3 regions of the Paraliobacillus sediminis genome follow, and region 3 is predicted to be linked to each of the others. Evidence: riboswitches for the same ligand, from Rfam matches in the RefSeq annotation. Region 3 holds a riboswitch; each other region holds the start of a gene.

Region 1 (4,795 bases), 740 kb from region 3:
TTTTGAGAATAAACACCCATAGGTTCTAAATGAACGCCACCTAAATTCACAATATCATAGCCTTTTTCTTCAATTTCAGTTTCTAAAAACGGTACGTGTTGGAAATAGTTAGCATCAATTGTTCCATCTGATAAATCTTGGTTTGGCAAGCTATAATCAGTGTATTGTTCGATTTCTAATGTAATACCTTCTTCTTCTAATAATGGTTTAGCTTCTTCTAACACTTCAGCATGCGGTACACTTGTTGCACCAACTTTAATGATATTTTCCTCTGAATCTTGATTTCCACATGCAGCTAAAATAATCCCAACAGATACGAATAATAGTAATGTTACAAGTTTTTTCATTTTGTATTGCTCCCCTTTTTTGTTATATATATAATTCCCGACTTAACGGGTATTATTAACGATTATCTTTTATCTAATCTATTTGTGATCGTATCACCGATAATTTGAAAGATGAATACAATTATTACAATTAAGAACGTACAAACAAAAACAACATCAAAATCTCGTCGCATAAATCCGTGGAAATAAGCAAAGTCGCCTAAACCACCAGCACCTATAACTCCTGCTACTGCTGTATAACCGATTAAAGCTATTGCCGTAACTGTTAAACCTGAAACGAGTGCTGGAATAGATTCCTTTAGTAACACTTTATAAATAATTGTTGATGTCTTTGCACCCATTGATTTAGCTGCCTCTACTACTCCTTTGTCCACTTCTCTTAATCCTATTTCAACCAACCGAGCATAAAATGGGGCTGAACCAATAATTAAAGCAGGCAAAGCCGCATTTGGACCTCGTATTGTTCCAATAAGGAAATCAGTAAATGGAATTAGCAATAATATCAAAATAACAAACGGTATTGCACGAAATACATTAACGAGAGACGATACAATTGAATTTATTATTTTATTATCCCAAATGCCACCAGTCGCTGTTAGATATAATAATAAGCCTAAAATAATACCGAAAATCATTGTTCCTATTAAAGCAATTAGTGTCATATAAAATGTCTCACCCATTGCATATAATAAATCCATCCAGTCAACGTTTGGAAAGAGATTAGTTAGCATTGGTTTTCACCTCCACTTCAACAGATGTAGAAGTAATAAAGCCTATCGCTTCATCTATTACAGATTCCTCACCTATTATATTAACAAATAACGTGCCATAAGCACCTGCCTGTGTTTGCTTAACGTTACCATGTAAGATGTTAACTTCTACATCAAACCTTTTAGCAACTTGACTAATTACTGCTTGATTTGCTGTTTCACCAACAAAGTGTAAACGTAAAACCTTACCTTTTGTAACAGATTGTATTAATGTCTCTTCCGTAATCTCATCATCCGGCTTACCCATTACCTGTTCGACAAATTTCTTTGTTACAGGCTGTTTTGGATGTGAGAAAACCTCGACTACTTCCCCTTGTTCGACAATTCTTCCTTCTTCCATTACCGCAACACGATGACAAACCTTTTGAATAACATGCATTTCATGTGTGATTAGTATAATAGTCAAACCAAGTTTTTGATTGATGTCTACTAATAAGGAAAGAATTGAGTCTGTTGTTTCTGGATCAAGTGCTGAGGTTGCTTCATCACATAAAAGCACTTTTGGTTTGTTTGCTAGAGCTCTTGCAATTCCAACTCGTTGCTTTTGTCCACCACTCAATTGCGATGGGAATGCGTCTTCTCTACCGGTTAAACCAACAAGTCCTATTAACTCGTCAACACGCTTGTTGCGCTCTTGCTTTGATAGACCAGCTATTTCTAATGGTAAGGCAATATTATCTCGAACTGTTCTGGACCACAACAAATTAAAATGTTGAAAAATCATCCCAATTTCTTGACGTGAAAGCCTTAATTGTTTTTTGGACAATGTCGTTATTTTTTGATTGTCGATAACTATATCACCTGTTGATGGTTCTTCCAACCGATTAATCAAACGGATAAAGGTGCTTTTACCAGCTCCACTGTATCCAATAACACCAAATATTTCGCCTTTATCTATATTTAAACTTAAATCATCTACTGCTTGAATAGTTGAGGATTTTGTTTGGTAAACTTTTGATAAGTGTTGAATTGAAATCATACTATTCCTTCTTTCTAAAAAATTAAAAAACGCCCTTCTGTTCCAGAGAACAGAAAGACGCGCTTTTGATTGCGATTATAACTTTCCTGTTCTCTCATCTGCCAAAACAATTGCTCTGCAGGAATTGGCACCTTTTTAAACAAAAATTTTGCTTAACGGTTGCCGGGTTTCATCGGGCCAGTCCCTCCACCTCTCTTGATAAGAGATAATGTATGTAATTATTTAATTAAATGTGATTTTAACATAGCTAAATAATCATTGTCAACATATTTTATCAGCCTAAGGTATGTTAAAATAACAACAATAATGAATCAAAAGGATGATTTACATGCTAGCACCAAACTTTGTACTACCTTTTCTAAATAAAAAAGGGAATTATCAATTAAAAGATGATATTGGCAGTATTGTAATACTTACTTTTTGGGCTTCATGGTGTCTAGATTGTAGCATTGATTTACCTAAAAAAGAGCAATTATATCGATCATTAAACAATTCAAAAGTGAAAATGCTAACGATTAATGTTACTGGTAGAGAACGTAGCCAATCAGCAGCAGTAGGTTTTACTAAAGAATTTTTGAAGCAGCCAACTTTAATGGATAACGGAACAGAAGTATATAACTTGTTTCACTGTCATGGTGTTCCAACTACTGTATTAATTGATTCAACCGGACATATTTACAAACAATTTAGTGATAAAGCCGATTTTCTGGATATCGTTACAACAGTAGGCGATATCATCCCTAAATAATAGGTTTATCGATTTGAATGTAATAGACTGTTTAATTCACCTAACGATTCAAACGAGTATATTTTACTAGGCTCATCGTTAGTGGTAATCAGCAGACATGGAACACTTTCTATTCTTTTTTGTTGCATAACCTCAGGAAACAACCCGGCATTTAGTTCATAGAATGTTACATTGCCTTTTGATGCTACTTCAATTTCTTCTAATATCTTTCTCGCTAAATGGCACGTTCCACAAAAAGGCGTATAAATAAAAATCATTTTGTCTGACTGGTCTAGTAATTGTATTGTTTCACGTGTTATTGGTATCATATTTTCCACCTTACATGAGATAAATGGGGTTTACTGTTATCCCCCTACTTAGAAGCGCCGTCGCTAACTCTAATTCTGGAGTCGCTGCTACTTCTCTAAAAGTTTTGTCAATATAAATATGTGTTGCGTGTGGTAATTCTAATGATAATTGCTTCCGTAATTTAATACCCGAATGATCTTCGTCAACCAAGATATAAACTTCTCTATTATCTAAGTCATAATCTATTATTAACTCTTCCATCTTTTCAACACCCAGCGTTCCATTTGTACAAATTATCGTAACTATTTCGTCAATTAATTTTTCGATTTGTTTTTTGTCTGTCCGTCCTTCAACAATAATAATCTTATTAGCATCATCTGAAGTCATGAGCTTCACCTACTTTACTAATTAACGTTATTTACAAGTAATCCCTTGTTACTACATTTGTAACAAGGGATTATAACTTATACTATCTGTAATATTGTATGAAAAAGGAAAAAAATCATGCAATAATTAATTATTCATCATCTTCAATCATTGCTTGGTATTCTTCAGGAGTCATTAATGCCTCAATCTGCGATGTATCATTTGGTTTTACTACAACCATCCATGCTTTCTCATATGGAGATTCATTAACAAATTCAGGACTATCATCAAGTTCCTCGTTTACTTCCACTACTTTTCCGCTAATCGGAGCATATAACTCAGAAACAGTTTTTACTGATTCTACACTACCGAAAGGTTCATCCGCTTCTATATCGTCACCTTCCTCAGGTAACTCGACAAATACAATATCACCTAATTCATCTTGCGCATGGTTTGTTATACCAATTCGAACTTTATCTCCTTCAACTTTAACCCACTCATGTTCTTCTGAATAACGCAAATCTTTTGGCAAACTCATTCTAACTACCTCCATAAAATATATTTTAAATTAACTTATTTCCAATTCTGTTCAAATTGTTCTGGTTTAAATCCTAGTGTAACCTTTTCTTCACCAGTTGTTAATGGTCGTTTTATTAACATACCATCAGATGCTAGCCAGTCTAATTTCTCATCATCCGTTGCTTCAAGTAATTTATCTTTTAAACCAAGTTCGCGATACTTCAGACCACTTGTGTTAAAGAACTTTTTAATTGGCAGACCACTTTTAGATATAATCGAACGTAATTGTTCTTTCGTTGGTGGGTTTTCAACTATATGTATTTCAGTATATTCAACTTCTTCCTGTTCAAGCCATTTTTTTGCTTTTTGACACGTACCACATTTCGGATATGCATAAAACGTAATAGCCACTGAAATCACCCCTTTACACTTATTTTATCATAATAACCATTATTCATTGTTGTAAACCAGTTAAATTATTCACTACAAGTATATAAGAAAAGAGCATCCCTGACTAGTACTTCGCCTTTAAATAGCACCTGTATAATTTCAGTGCTAATGGAGACATTACAAATGCACAAATTAAAAGGAGGACAATCCACTATGCAGCAACAACAGCAACAAGCAACAAATATCAACCCTAATCAAGCTGGTCAAATTATGCAACAACCACCTAATGTAGTGACGACAAAAGACTTATTATATTTAACTGATATGATGTCATGGAATTTAAATGCAACAAAAAAGGCACATTTTTTTGCTTCGCAATGCACAATCC
Region 2 (4,795 bases), 460 kb from region 3:
ATCTATCTTATCTATTCCCTTTATCGAACTAATTACTACACCTAAACAACAATTAATTCAAAAAAAAGAGAGGTACTATTACCACTCTTTTCGTTTAAAACTATTATACATGATCTTTGGTCTATCCCCAAATTTCATTTGCTGTATCTACAATGAATTTCAACTTGTTCCATTGATCTTCTTCAGTCAAGTTATTACCATGATGTGTCGATGCAAAACCACATTGTGGACTTAGACACAGTTGTTCTAATGGTACATATTTCGTTGCTTCTATAACACGAGCATTTATAGCTTCTTTATCCTCTAACTCTCCTGTCTTAGATGTCACGACACCTAAAACAACATTTGCTCCACCATTTGGAATATATTCTAATGGACCAAAGTCACCAGAGCGCTCATCATCATACTCTAGGAAAAAGCCATCTACCTTTTCTTTAGCAAATAAAGTTGGCGCGATTAGTGCATAACTGCCACCGAATGCATAGGTAGATTTATAATTACCACGACATAAGTGTGTCGTTACAACTAAGTCTTCAGGCTTATCTGCTAATACACCATTGATAACGCGTAAAGCTAAATCAATTAGATATTCACGTGTATAAGGACTATTCTCATATGAAATGTCTGGAGAAGAAAGGGCCGCAATGTAAACATCATCCAATTGTAAGTAGCGTACTCCTGCATCGTAAAAGGCTTTTATTGCATCTCTATATGTTTGAATTACATCCGTTGCAAAATCTTCAATATCTGGATATATGTGCTCGTCTCTCATATTCGGATGAAATAATTGATTTGGACTTGGAATAGTCTGTTTCGCAACAGCGCGTCCGCCTACTATTGCATTGAATTCTTTAAAGTCTTTAATGAACGGATGATCCGGATCAAACGATATTCCCCCACTATTCCGTACATTATATCTCTCTGTTTCAACCCCTTCAAAAACATATCCTTTTTCAGGTACGTAACCTTCAAGACCATTTAAATGCTCTAAAAAATCTAAATGCCACCATGTACGTCTGAATTCTCCATCAGTTACAAGCTCTAAGCCAACTTCGATTTGCTTGTTGACAATACGTTCAATTTCTTTCGTTTCTAATTCACGTAATTCAACTGCTGAAATATTTTCTTCTTTATAGTCTTTTCTTGCTTGAAGCAAATTGTCAGGACGTAATAAACTTCCTACGTGATCTGCTCGAAATGGCGCTTTTGTTATTGTCTTTGTCATTAAATTTCCCTACTTTCATTTTTATCATTCTTATCGCAATTGATTCAAACTGTATGTTAAATCATTAATTAAATCTTCACTGTCTTCAATACCAACTGAAAAACGTAATAAGCGGTTATCAATTCCTCGTCTTACGCGTTCTTCTTCTGGAATATCTGCATGTGTTTGTGTCGTTGGGTATGTAATAAAGCTCTCTACACCCCCAAGACTTTCTGCAAAGGTAATAAGTTGTAAATTCTCTAAAAACGGCCCTACCCATGCGCTTTCTCGCAATCGAAACGAGAGCATTCCACCTTTACCGCAGTACAACACATCTTCTATTCGTTCATCTGTTTGTAAAAAGTCTGCTATTCGTTTCCCGTTCTCTTGGTGTTGTTTCATACGTAATCCTAAAGTTTTTAACCCTCTAATTAACAACCAAGCATCAAAAGAGGATAATACCGCACCTGCTGCATTATGAAGTGTAGCAATCTTCTCACATAAAGCTTCACCTTTTGCCACAACAAGACCAGCTAATACATCATTGTGACCACCAATATACTTCGTGGCACTATGGATGACAATATCTGCCCCAAGCTTTATCGGTTGCTGCAATACTGGTGTTAAAAATGTATTATCCACAATAAGTAATAGATTAAAATCTTTAGCTAAAGCCGCATAGCTTGCAATATCAATCTCTTGCATCAATGGATTTGTTGGTGTTTCAATAAATATTGCCTTCGTATGGGGCGTAATACAATTCTTCACTTCTTCAAGATCTGAAAAGGTTGCATATGTTGTTTTAATTTCGTAAGCATCTTGATACTGTTTAAGTATACGGTATGTACCACCATATACATCTTCAGGAACAATCAATTCTGCCCCTGTTTTGAATAATGATAAGACGAGTTGAATAGCTGCCATTCCGGAACTACAAGCAAATCCTTGATCCCCTACTTCTAAATCAGCGATTCCATCTTCTAGTATCGAACGTGTTGGGTTTTTTGTTCTTGTATAATCATAACCAGTTGATCTTCCTAGTGCTTCATGTTGATAAGCTGTTGATAAATAAATCGGTGGGCTTACAGCACCTGTTAAAGGATCACTTTTATTACCAAGTTGTGCTAACTTTGTCTGTAGTTTTTTATCAGTCATGACCACGCCTCCTTTACTAATTGAAAAAAAGGCCTTCTAAGAAGAAGGCCTTTTAAGATTTTAAAAGTCAGTCTTCTCATCTTCAAGACTATAATTCTAGTCTATCTGGAATTAGCACCGGGCCATGCGATATGGCTGGTTGCTGAGACTTCAAAGGGCCAATCCCTCCGTCTCTCTTGATAAGAAATAGTTTATAAAATTTTCCGAAAAATTTAACTTGTTGTAATTCTAATGCATACTAAGAAATAATGCAACACCTTTTTCCAACTATTCAAAAATAGTCCATTAACTGTGAGAATTCAGATCGTTTCAGCCTTAAACCTACTTTCTTAGCAATCGTCCACATTAATATAGCTTATTTTTTATTTTGATAGATCGCGTTTTTTAAGAATTCTAACGGTAAATGGAAACGTTCATCCCTTAACATAATTTCTTCAACATCTTCATCATAACCTACATTTTCTTTAATCTTTTTCATTTCAATATGCAAGTTTTCCATTTTTTTATCTAATTGTGCTGCTGAGGTTGCAGCTTCTTTTAATTCCTCTTTTATATGTTCGGGTATTTCCTTGTTGTATTTATAATAAATTTTATGCTCAAGGCTAGCCCAGAAGTCCATTGCAATTGTTCTAATTTGAATTTCAACGTAGACATGATCTTCGCGGTCTGACATAAAGATCGGAATTTTAATTATCATATGTAAACTTTGATAGCCATTTGGTTTAGGTTTTTTTATGTAATCCTTTACTTCCACAACTTCTATATCTTTTTGTTTTTGCAACATTTCACTAATTACATATATATCTGAGCTAAAGGAGCAAGTAATTCGAATGCCAGCAATATCTCTAATGTTTTTTTGAATATCTTCTAAAGATAATTCATAGCCTTTTTTTTGAATCTTTTTCATAATACTATCTGGTGACTTCACGCGCGACGAAACATGTTCAATCGGACTATAATCATGCATATATTGAAATTCCTGTTTTAATATATCGATTTTGGTATTGACTTCATCTAAAGCAAACTTATAAGACATCATAAAACGCATTAGCTCGACTTTTAATTCTTTTATTAGTTTGTTATCAATTGGTAGATTAATCTCCATCTGTCTTGTCTCCTTTTAATGTTGTAACTAGATTATTCAAATTAACTTCTTATATTGTTACGATTGAAGCCTAACAAAAGATTCACTAATTCTCTCTCAAGCATACTCTTTGCTTTTAGTAGAAGGATTTACTATACTATTCCATACTAAAGAAATACCAATTAAAGGAGCGTTTACATATGAAAGCAGTAGTAATAAATGAATATGGTGATAAGAGTGTTTTACAGGAAGAAGAAATCAGTAAGCCTGTAATCAAAGAGAATCAAGTACTAGTAGAAGTTCACGCAACTTCGATAAATCCAATTGATTGGAAATTGCGTGCAGGCTACCTAAAAGAAATGCTCGACTTTTCTTTTCCAATTATACTAGGCTGGGATGTTGCTGGAACAATTGTTGAGGTTGGAGAAAAGGTAACTGATTATAAAATTGGTGACGAGGTGTTTGCACGTCCAGATACAACTAATGAAGGAACTTACGCAGAGTTCACAACAGTAGATGAAAATCTATTAGCAAAAAAACCAAAAAGTCTTACATTTGAAGAAGCCGCTTCTATTCCATTAGCTGGCCTAACAGCATGGCAATGTCTTGTTGATTTCACAAAAGTGAAAAAAGACGATAAAGTATTAATACATGCAGGAGCTGGTGGTGTAGGTAGCCTTGCAATTCAAATTGCTAAGCATTTAGGTGCTTACGTTGCAACAACAGCTAGTGAGAAAAATGAGGCTTACGTAAAAGAACTTGGAGCAGATCAAATTATCAACTATAAAACAGATGATTTTGCAGCCGAACTTAGCGACTTTGATGTCGTGCTTGATACGATGGGTGGAGAAATTCTAGATAAAAGCTTTACTGTTCTTAAGCCTAACGGAAGACTTGTTACGATTGCAGGTCAACCAGATCAAGCATTAGCTGAAAAATATCAAGTTGAAGCTTCTGGCTATTGGCTAAATCCAGATGGTAAACAGCTTAGTGAGTTAGGGGAATTATTGGACAAAGGTATTGTCAAGTCACAAGTTGGACACGTATTTGGATTCTCAGCAGAACAAATAAAAGAAGCACATGAGCTAAGTGAAACACATCATGCTAAAGGTAAAATTGTTATAAAAGTAAAATAATTACTTGGAGCCTCCTACATTTTTCTGTATGGAGGCTCCACTACTTTTTTTGTTAAATTGCCTTTTCTGCTGCTAATAATAAACTTCCAGTTATACCTGCGTCATCTACTAATCCAGGAGAAACAATATAAGTCTCTAAATCTGGTGTTACTACATAATCATTCATTATTTCCTTGAATGCTTTTCGAATTAGTGGGAAAAGTTGTTCTTGCTTCA
Region 3 (4,795 bases):
AGGAGAAAAAATTATAATGAATAAAGTAATGATAATGAATATATTTAAACTAAATAAACTTATGAATAAAACCTTCCAATTTCTTTGATGCATGTTATCGTTCACCTTTCTGCCTTATTACTGTGCCTCACTTGCCTCTTCCTCATTCTCGCTTTCTTCATGTGCTGCTTCAATGATAGGACGAATATAGGTTAGAATCCGTTCAGCAATAAGTGTATACCCTGTAGCGTTTGGATGGAAATTGTCATCAGCTAAGAGATCCACATCTTCTATTTGAAATAAATCATTTGTAGGAATATAGTGCGTTTGTTGTTTCTCTGTCGTTAGTTGTTTCCCAGTAGTATTAAAATCTGTTAGAATTCCATCCAGCTCTTCAATATCATCAAAATACCCTTCAAAAGGATTGAAAAATCCAATTAAATAGATCTCTGCATCTGGACTTAAATCTAGCATAATATCAATAATCTCTTGTAAACGTTGTTCGTAAGCCGATCGTTCAGCAATAAAGGGCTCTTCATTAAGACTCATGAAGTTACTTTTGACAACTTTCATAATATCGTTTGCTCCAATTGTAAGTAGAATCATGTCTGCTTCTTCTAAAGATGATCTTATTTCCTCATCTTCCAAGCGTTTTAGTAATTGATCTGACCGATTCCCACGCTTACCAAAGTTATCGATAGAAACACGTTGATCTTCATTGGAAAATGCATCTTCTATTCTTCCGACATATCCATCGTTATCTGCTGAGTCTCCAACCCCTTGTGTTAATGAATCCCCTATTGCGACGATTTTATAATCGTTACGTAGGAATAAGCCGATTGTACTTTCAACAGCATCTTTTAGATTATTGGAAATGCTCCGATTTTCTTCATTTTCAACTTCTTCATCTTTTTCCTGTACTTGATCAATGACTTCTTCTATATTCTCCTTTTCCGCTTCAATGTTCGCGGTTAGATTGGAAGGAGAACTGGATTTTTGTGATATTAAAATGAACCCAATTATAAACAGTAAGAAAAACATCCCACCAAGTAATAGCCAAATCTTTTTTCTATTCATTATCCCACACCTGCTATGCTATAGTTTTGCAACCAACATTCTTCTTTAATCATAACATCAAACAAAAAAAGAAGAAAAATAAATCACTTATAAGACAAATGAAATTTTTTAGTCTATCCCACATTATATGTTACACAAACCTTATTTAGCAATAGCGTTTCCAAGTAAATATCAAAACAAGGTTGGAGCCAAATTAAGCCAGTCGGTTGAAAAATACCATTATCCACGATGAATCGATAATTCGGCGGAAGGAAGCAATAATTCGGCGGAAGGAAGCAATAATTCAGCGGAGAGGAAACCTAATGTAGTAATACATCATCAGAAAAAGAGCTTAAATAAAAAAAGCAGTCTCACTATTGCTAGTGAGATTGCTTTTCTTGTTTACTTCTATCTAGTTCGTCTAATGCGATCAGCTTCATTAAAAGGGCAACGATTTTCAATAATAACGCGTTGATTTGATTTGGCGAATTCTTTTTGTTCCGTATAATCTGCCTTCGTATTAAACCAAACAAGTTTTGCTGTTTTTAAGGATTGATTCGTTACTGTCGATGGATCAGTAATATATATGAGATCGATAGCTTCCTCATTTTTCTCGACAGTGGTAATCTGATAGCCAAGACCTCGTAATTTCTCTAGTGCTTCATTACCGTCAATTGAACCAGCAACGACAATATTTTTGAGACGTAATTGGCCATCTTCACGAGCAAATGGAGAATCAAACGCCCACTTGATTGCTGTTTCTTCTGAATTCGAAATGGTGGTTTGTGTATTGGTTGCTTTTGCAATTGCTTGATCTAAATCTAGTAATATATCATCAATTGTTTCTAGTCCAACCGATAAACGTACTAATTCTTCTGTTACACCACTTGCTTTTAATGCGTCCGCACTTAATTGCTGGTGTGTAGTAGAAGCTGGATGGATAATCAATGACTTAGCATCACCAACGTTAGCAACATGTGACCACAAATTAATAGTGTCAATTAGCTGGCGTCCAGCATTACGTCCACCTTTAATGCCAAAGGTAATAATCGAACCGAATGTTCCGCCTAAATACTTTTTGGCAAGTTGATGGGATGGATGTGATTCTAAGCCTGGGTAGGCAACCCATTCAACTTGTGGATGTCCCTCTAAATATGCCGCAACTTTTTGTGCATTTTCATTATGCTTCTCGATTCGTAAATTCAACGTTTCTAACCCTTGGATGAAGTAGAATGCATTTTGTGGCGTTAAAGATGGGCCAATGTCACGCAGTAGCTGCACGCGGAATTTCGTTGCAAAAGCTGCCGGTCCAACATCAATCCCAAAACGAATTCCATTATAGCTTGAGTCAGGTTCGATAAAGCCTGGATACTTTGCTTGATTCCAATTAAAACGGCCACCATCAACGACGACTCCGCCGATAGAAGTACCATGTCCACCAATCCACTTTGTTGCGGAATGGACAACAATATCTGCACCCCATGCTATTGGTTTGCATCCATAAGGGCTGGCAAAAGTGTTATCAATAATTAGAGGTAGATTATTTTCGTGTGCAATAGTTGCTACCGCTTCTACGTCAAGGACATTAAGTGATGGATTTGTAATAATTTCACCGAAAATAGCTTTTGTTTTGTCTGTGATAGCCTTACGGAAATTTTCCGGATCAGTACCATCAACAAAAATCACATTAATACCGTACTTTGGTAAGGTTGATGCGAATAAATTGTAAGTTCCACCATATAGATTACTATCCGCAACAATTTCATCACCAGCGTTGGCAAGATTTAGAATCGATAATGTAATCGCAGAAGCACCAGATGCTGTTCCAACAGCTGCAACACCGTCTTCTAATAAAGCAATCCGTTGCTCAAATACATCAACAGTTGGATTCATAATCCGAGAATAGATATTACCTGGTTCCGCTAATCCAAATAAGTTTTGGGCATGCTCTGTATCACGAAAAACGTAAGAAGTTGTTTGATAAATGGGGACAGCGCGTGAACCAGTCGTTGGATCTGGGACTTGACCGCCATGTAATAGATTTGTTTCTGTTCCTGTCGTATTGAAATTTTGTTCTGTCATTATGAATTCCTCCTAATAAATTTGATATAAATAATCTCTTATATAGGTCAATGAAGAAGAAATCAAAAAGCCCTCTTCTATTGTAAGAAGAGGGCGTATAAACGGTTTCCTCCTCTTATCTATCAGGCTATTAACCTGTAGGATTTGGCACCAATACATATATAGTTGGTTGCCGGGCTTCACAGGGCCTATTCCCTCTGCCACTCTTGATAAGAGATATGTAGTTGATGTTAGTTTGGAGTATAGGCTACTAGTAGACGTTCGTCAAGAATTATTTTCAGAAAAATGAAATTCTTTAAAAGAATTCGGTCTGCTTATAACAAATGTGTCAGTTTTGCATATGCTAAGAGCAGATTAATTGGTTAAAGGAGGTTTATTTTATGGAAGATAAATCATCGAATAAAAAAGCAACGGACTTTTTTGAAACGGGGCAAGAATTCATTCGGAAAATGGATGGTTTATTTGCTGATCGACCCAAAAATAATATGTTAGATTCCATTGATGCTTTTTTTCAAAAGAATGGATTGACACGTTTGCCAGTAGACGTTTTCGAAAATGAGAAGGAGTGGATTGTGCAAGCAGATTTACCTGGATTGCGAAAAGAAGATATCCATATTGATGTGATTGGAGATCGGTTAAAAATTAAAATTAAGCATGATGAAATGAACGAAAAAAAAGATGATAAAAAGGCCTATTATCATAGAGAAAGGCGCTATCAACAGGCAGAACGAACCGTGCAACTACCGTACGTAATAGATAAACGAACAACCAAAGCTGGATATAAAAATGGCGTATTAGAAGTACGTGGACCGAAAAAAGCTAAAACAGACCACATTATTGATATTGATTAAAAGCGAATGGTAGGCCATTCGCTTTTGTAGATAACTTAATGCGCAGTCTTTCTGCGATTATACTGAAAAGCTCTTATTTTAGACGTTGTATAAATAGCGAGTGCGGTCCAAATACATACAAACGCTACTAGATGTGCGGGCGTGAATTCCTCTTTGTATACAAAGACGCCAATGATTAACATTAAAGTAGGCGTGACGTATTGTAAAAATCCAATCATGGATAACGGAATCCGTTTAGCACCACTAGCAAATAGTAATAAAGGAATAGCTGTGACGACCCCAGCTCCTATTAACAATCCTGCCGTTAGACTTGATTCCCACATATTTATCAGTGACCCAGAGTCTGACGGATGCATGAGTAAATAAAGGAAAGCTAGTGGTAACACAATAAAGGTTTCTAATGTTAATCCGTATAAGGATGGAATATCAACGACCTTCTTCACGAAGCCATAAATTGCAAATAACAAAGCTAAAAGTAGGGAAATCCATGGGAATACACCAAAATAAATGGTTAAGTATAATACTCCCATTCCAGCTAATACAACAGAGAAAACCTCCCATTTATTTAATGTTTCTTTTAAGACGATAATCCCTAATAAAATACTTAACAAAGGGTTGATGTAATAGCCGAGGCTCGCTTGAATAACATGATCGCTATTGACTGCCCAAATAAATATGAGCCAATTCCCACTGATAACGAAAGATGCTAAGATCAGTCCTAAAAGTTTCCTTTTGTTATGTATGATTGCATGACATTCTCGGATAAAGCTACGCCATTTTCGAGTTATAAGTAGTAAAAGAATCATAAAAATAAAAGACCAGATGAT

What was found. Region 3 has a riboswitch for S-adenosylmethionine ahead of D2K60_RS02205 (O-acetylhomoserine aminocarboxypropyltransferase/cysteine synthase family protein). Riboswitches for the same ligand answer to the same signal wherever they lie in the genome.
Region 1: another riboswitch for S-adenosylmethionine. It lies ahead of D2K60_RS05490 (methionine ABC transporter ATP-binding protein); the one in region 3 lies ahead of D2K60_RS02205 (O-acetylhomoserine aminocarboxypropyltransferase/cysteine synthase family protein).
Region 2: another riboswitch for S-adenosylmethionine. It lies ahead of D2K60_RS04135 (methionine biosynthesis PLP-dependent protein); the one in region 3 lies ahead of D2K60_RS02205 (O-acetylhomoserine aminocarboxypropyltransferase/cysteine synthase family protein).

Annotation. Positions count from the first base shown of each region.
Region 1 covers NZ_QJSI01000001.1:1,233,896-1,238,690, reverse strand. Annotated here, with positions in the region: gene D2K60_RS05500 (MetQ/NlpA family ABC transporter substrate-binding protein) at 1-347, opposite strand, end outside; gene D2K60_RS05495 (methionine ABC transporter permease) at 410-1,078, opposite strand; gene D2K60_RS05490 (methionine ABC transporter ATP-binding protein) at 1,068-2,096, opposite strand; SAM riboswitch class I at 2,188-2,301, opposite strand; gene D2K60_RS05485 (TlpA family protein disulfide reductase) at 2,425-2,844, shown strand; gene D2K60_RS05480 (thioredoxin family protein) at 2,850-3,152, opposite strand; gene D2K60_RS05475 (toprim domain-containing protein) at 3,163-3,519, opposite strand; gene gcvH (glycine cleavage system protein GcvH) at 3,650-4,036, opposite strand; gene D2K60_RS05465 (arsenate reductase family protein) at 4,072-4,428, opposite strand; gene D2K60_RS05460 (hypothetical protein) at 4,591-4,795, shown strand, end outside.
Region 2 covers NZ_QJSI01000001.1:957,902-962,696, reverse strand. Annotated here, with positions in the region: gene D2K60_RS04140 (5-methyltetrahydropteroyltriglutamate--homocysteine S-methyltransferase) at 122-1,225, opposite strand; gene D2K60_RS04135 (methionine biosynthesis PLP-dependent protein) at 1,256-2,359, opposite strand; SAM riboswitch class I at 2,433-2,545, opposite strand; gene D2K60_RS04130 (GTP pyrophosphokinase) at 2,715-3,464, opposite strand; gene D2K60_RS04125 (NADP-dependent oxidoreductase) at 3,644-4,579, shown strand; gene D2K60_RS04120 (ROK family protein) at 4,632-4,795, opposite strand, start outside.
Region 3 covers NZ_QJSI01000001.1:497,585-502,379, forward strand. Annotated here, with positions in the region: gene D2K60_RS02195 (YpmS family protein) at 1-93, opposite strand, end outside; gene D2K60_RS02200 (SGNH/GDSL hydrolase family protein) at 118-1,056, opposite strand; gene D2K60_RS02205 (O-acetylhomoserine aminocarboxypropyltransferase/cysteine synthase family protein) at 1,444-3,117, opposite strand; SAM riboswitch class I at 3,230-3,333, opposite strand; gene D2K60_RS02210 (Hsp20/alpha crystallin family protein) at 3,498-3,968, shown strand; gene rarD (EamA family transporter RarD) at 4,004-4,795, opposite strand, start outside.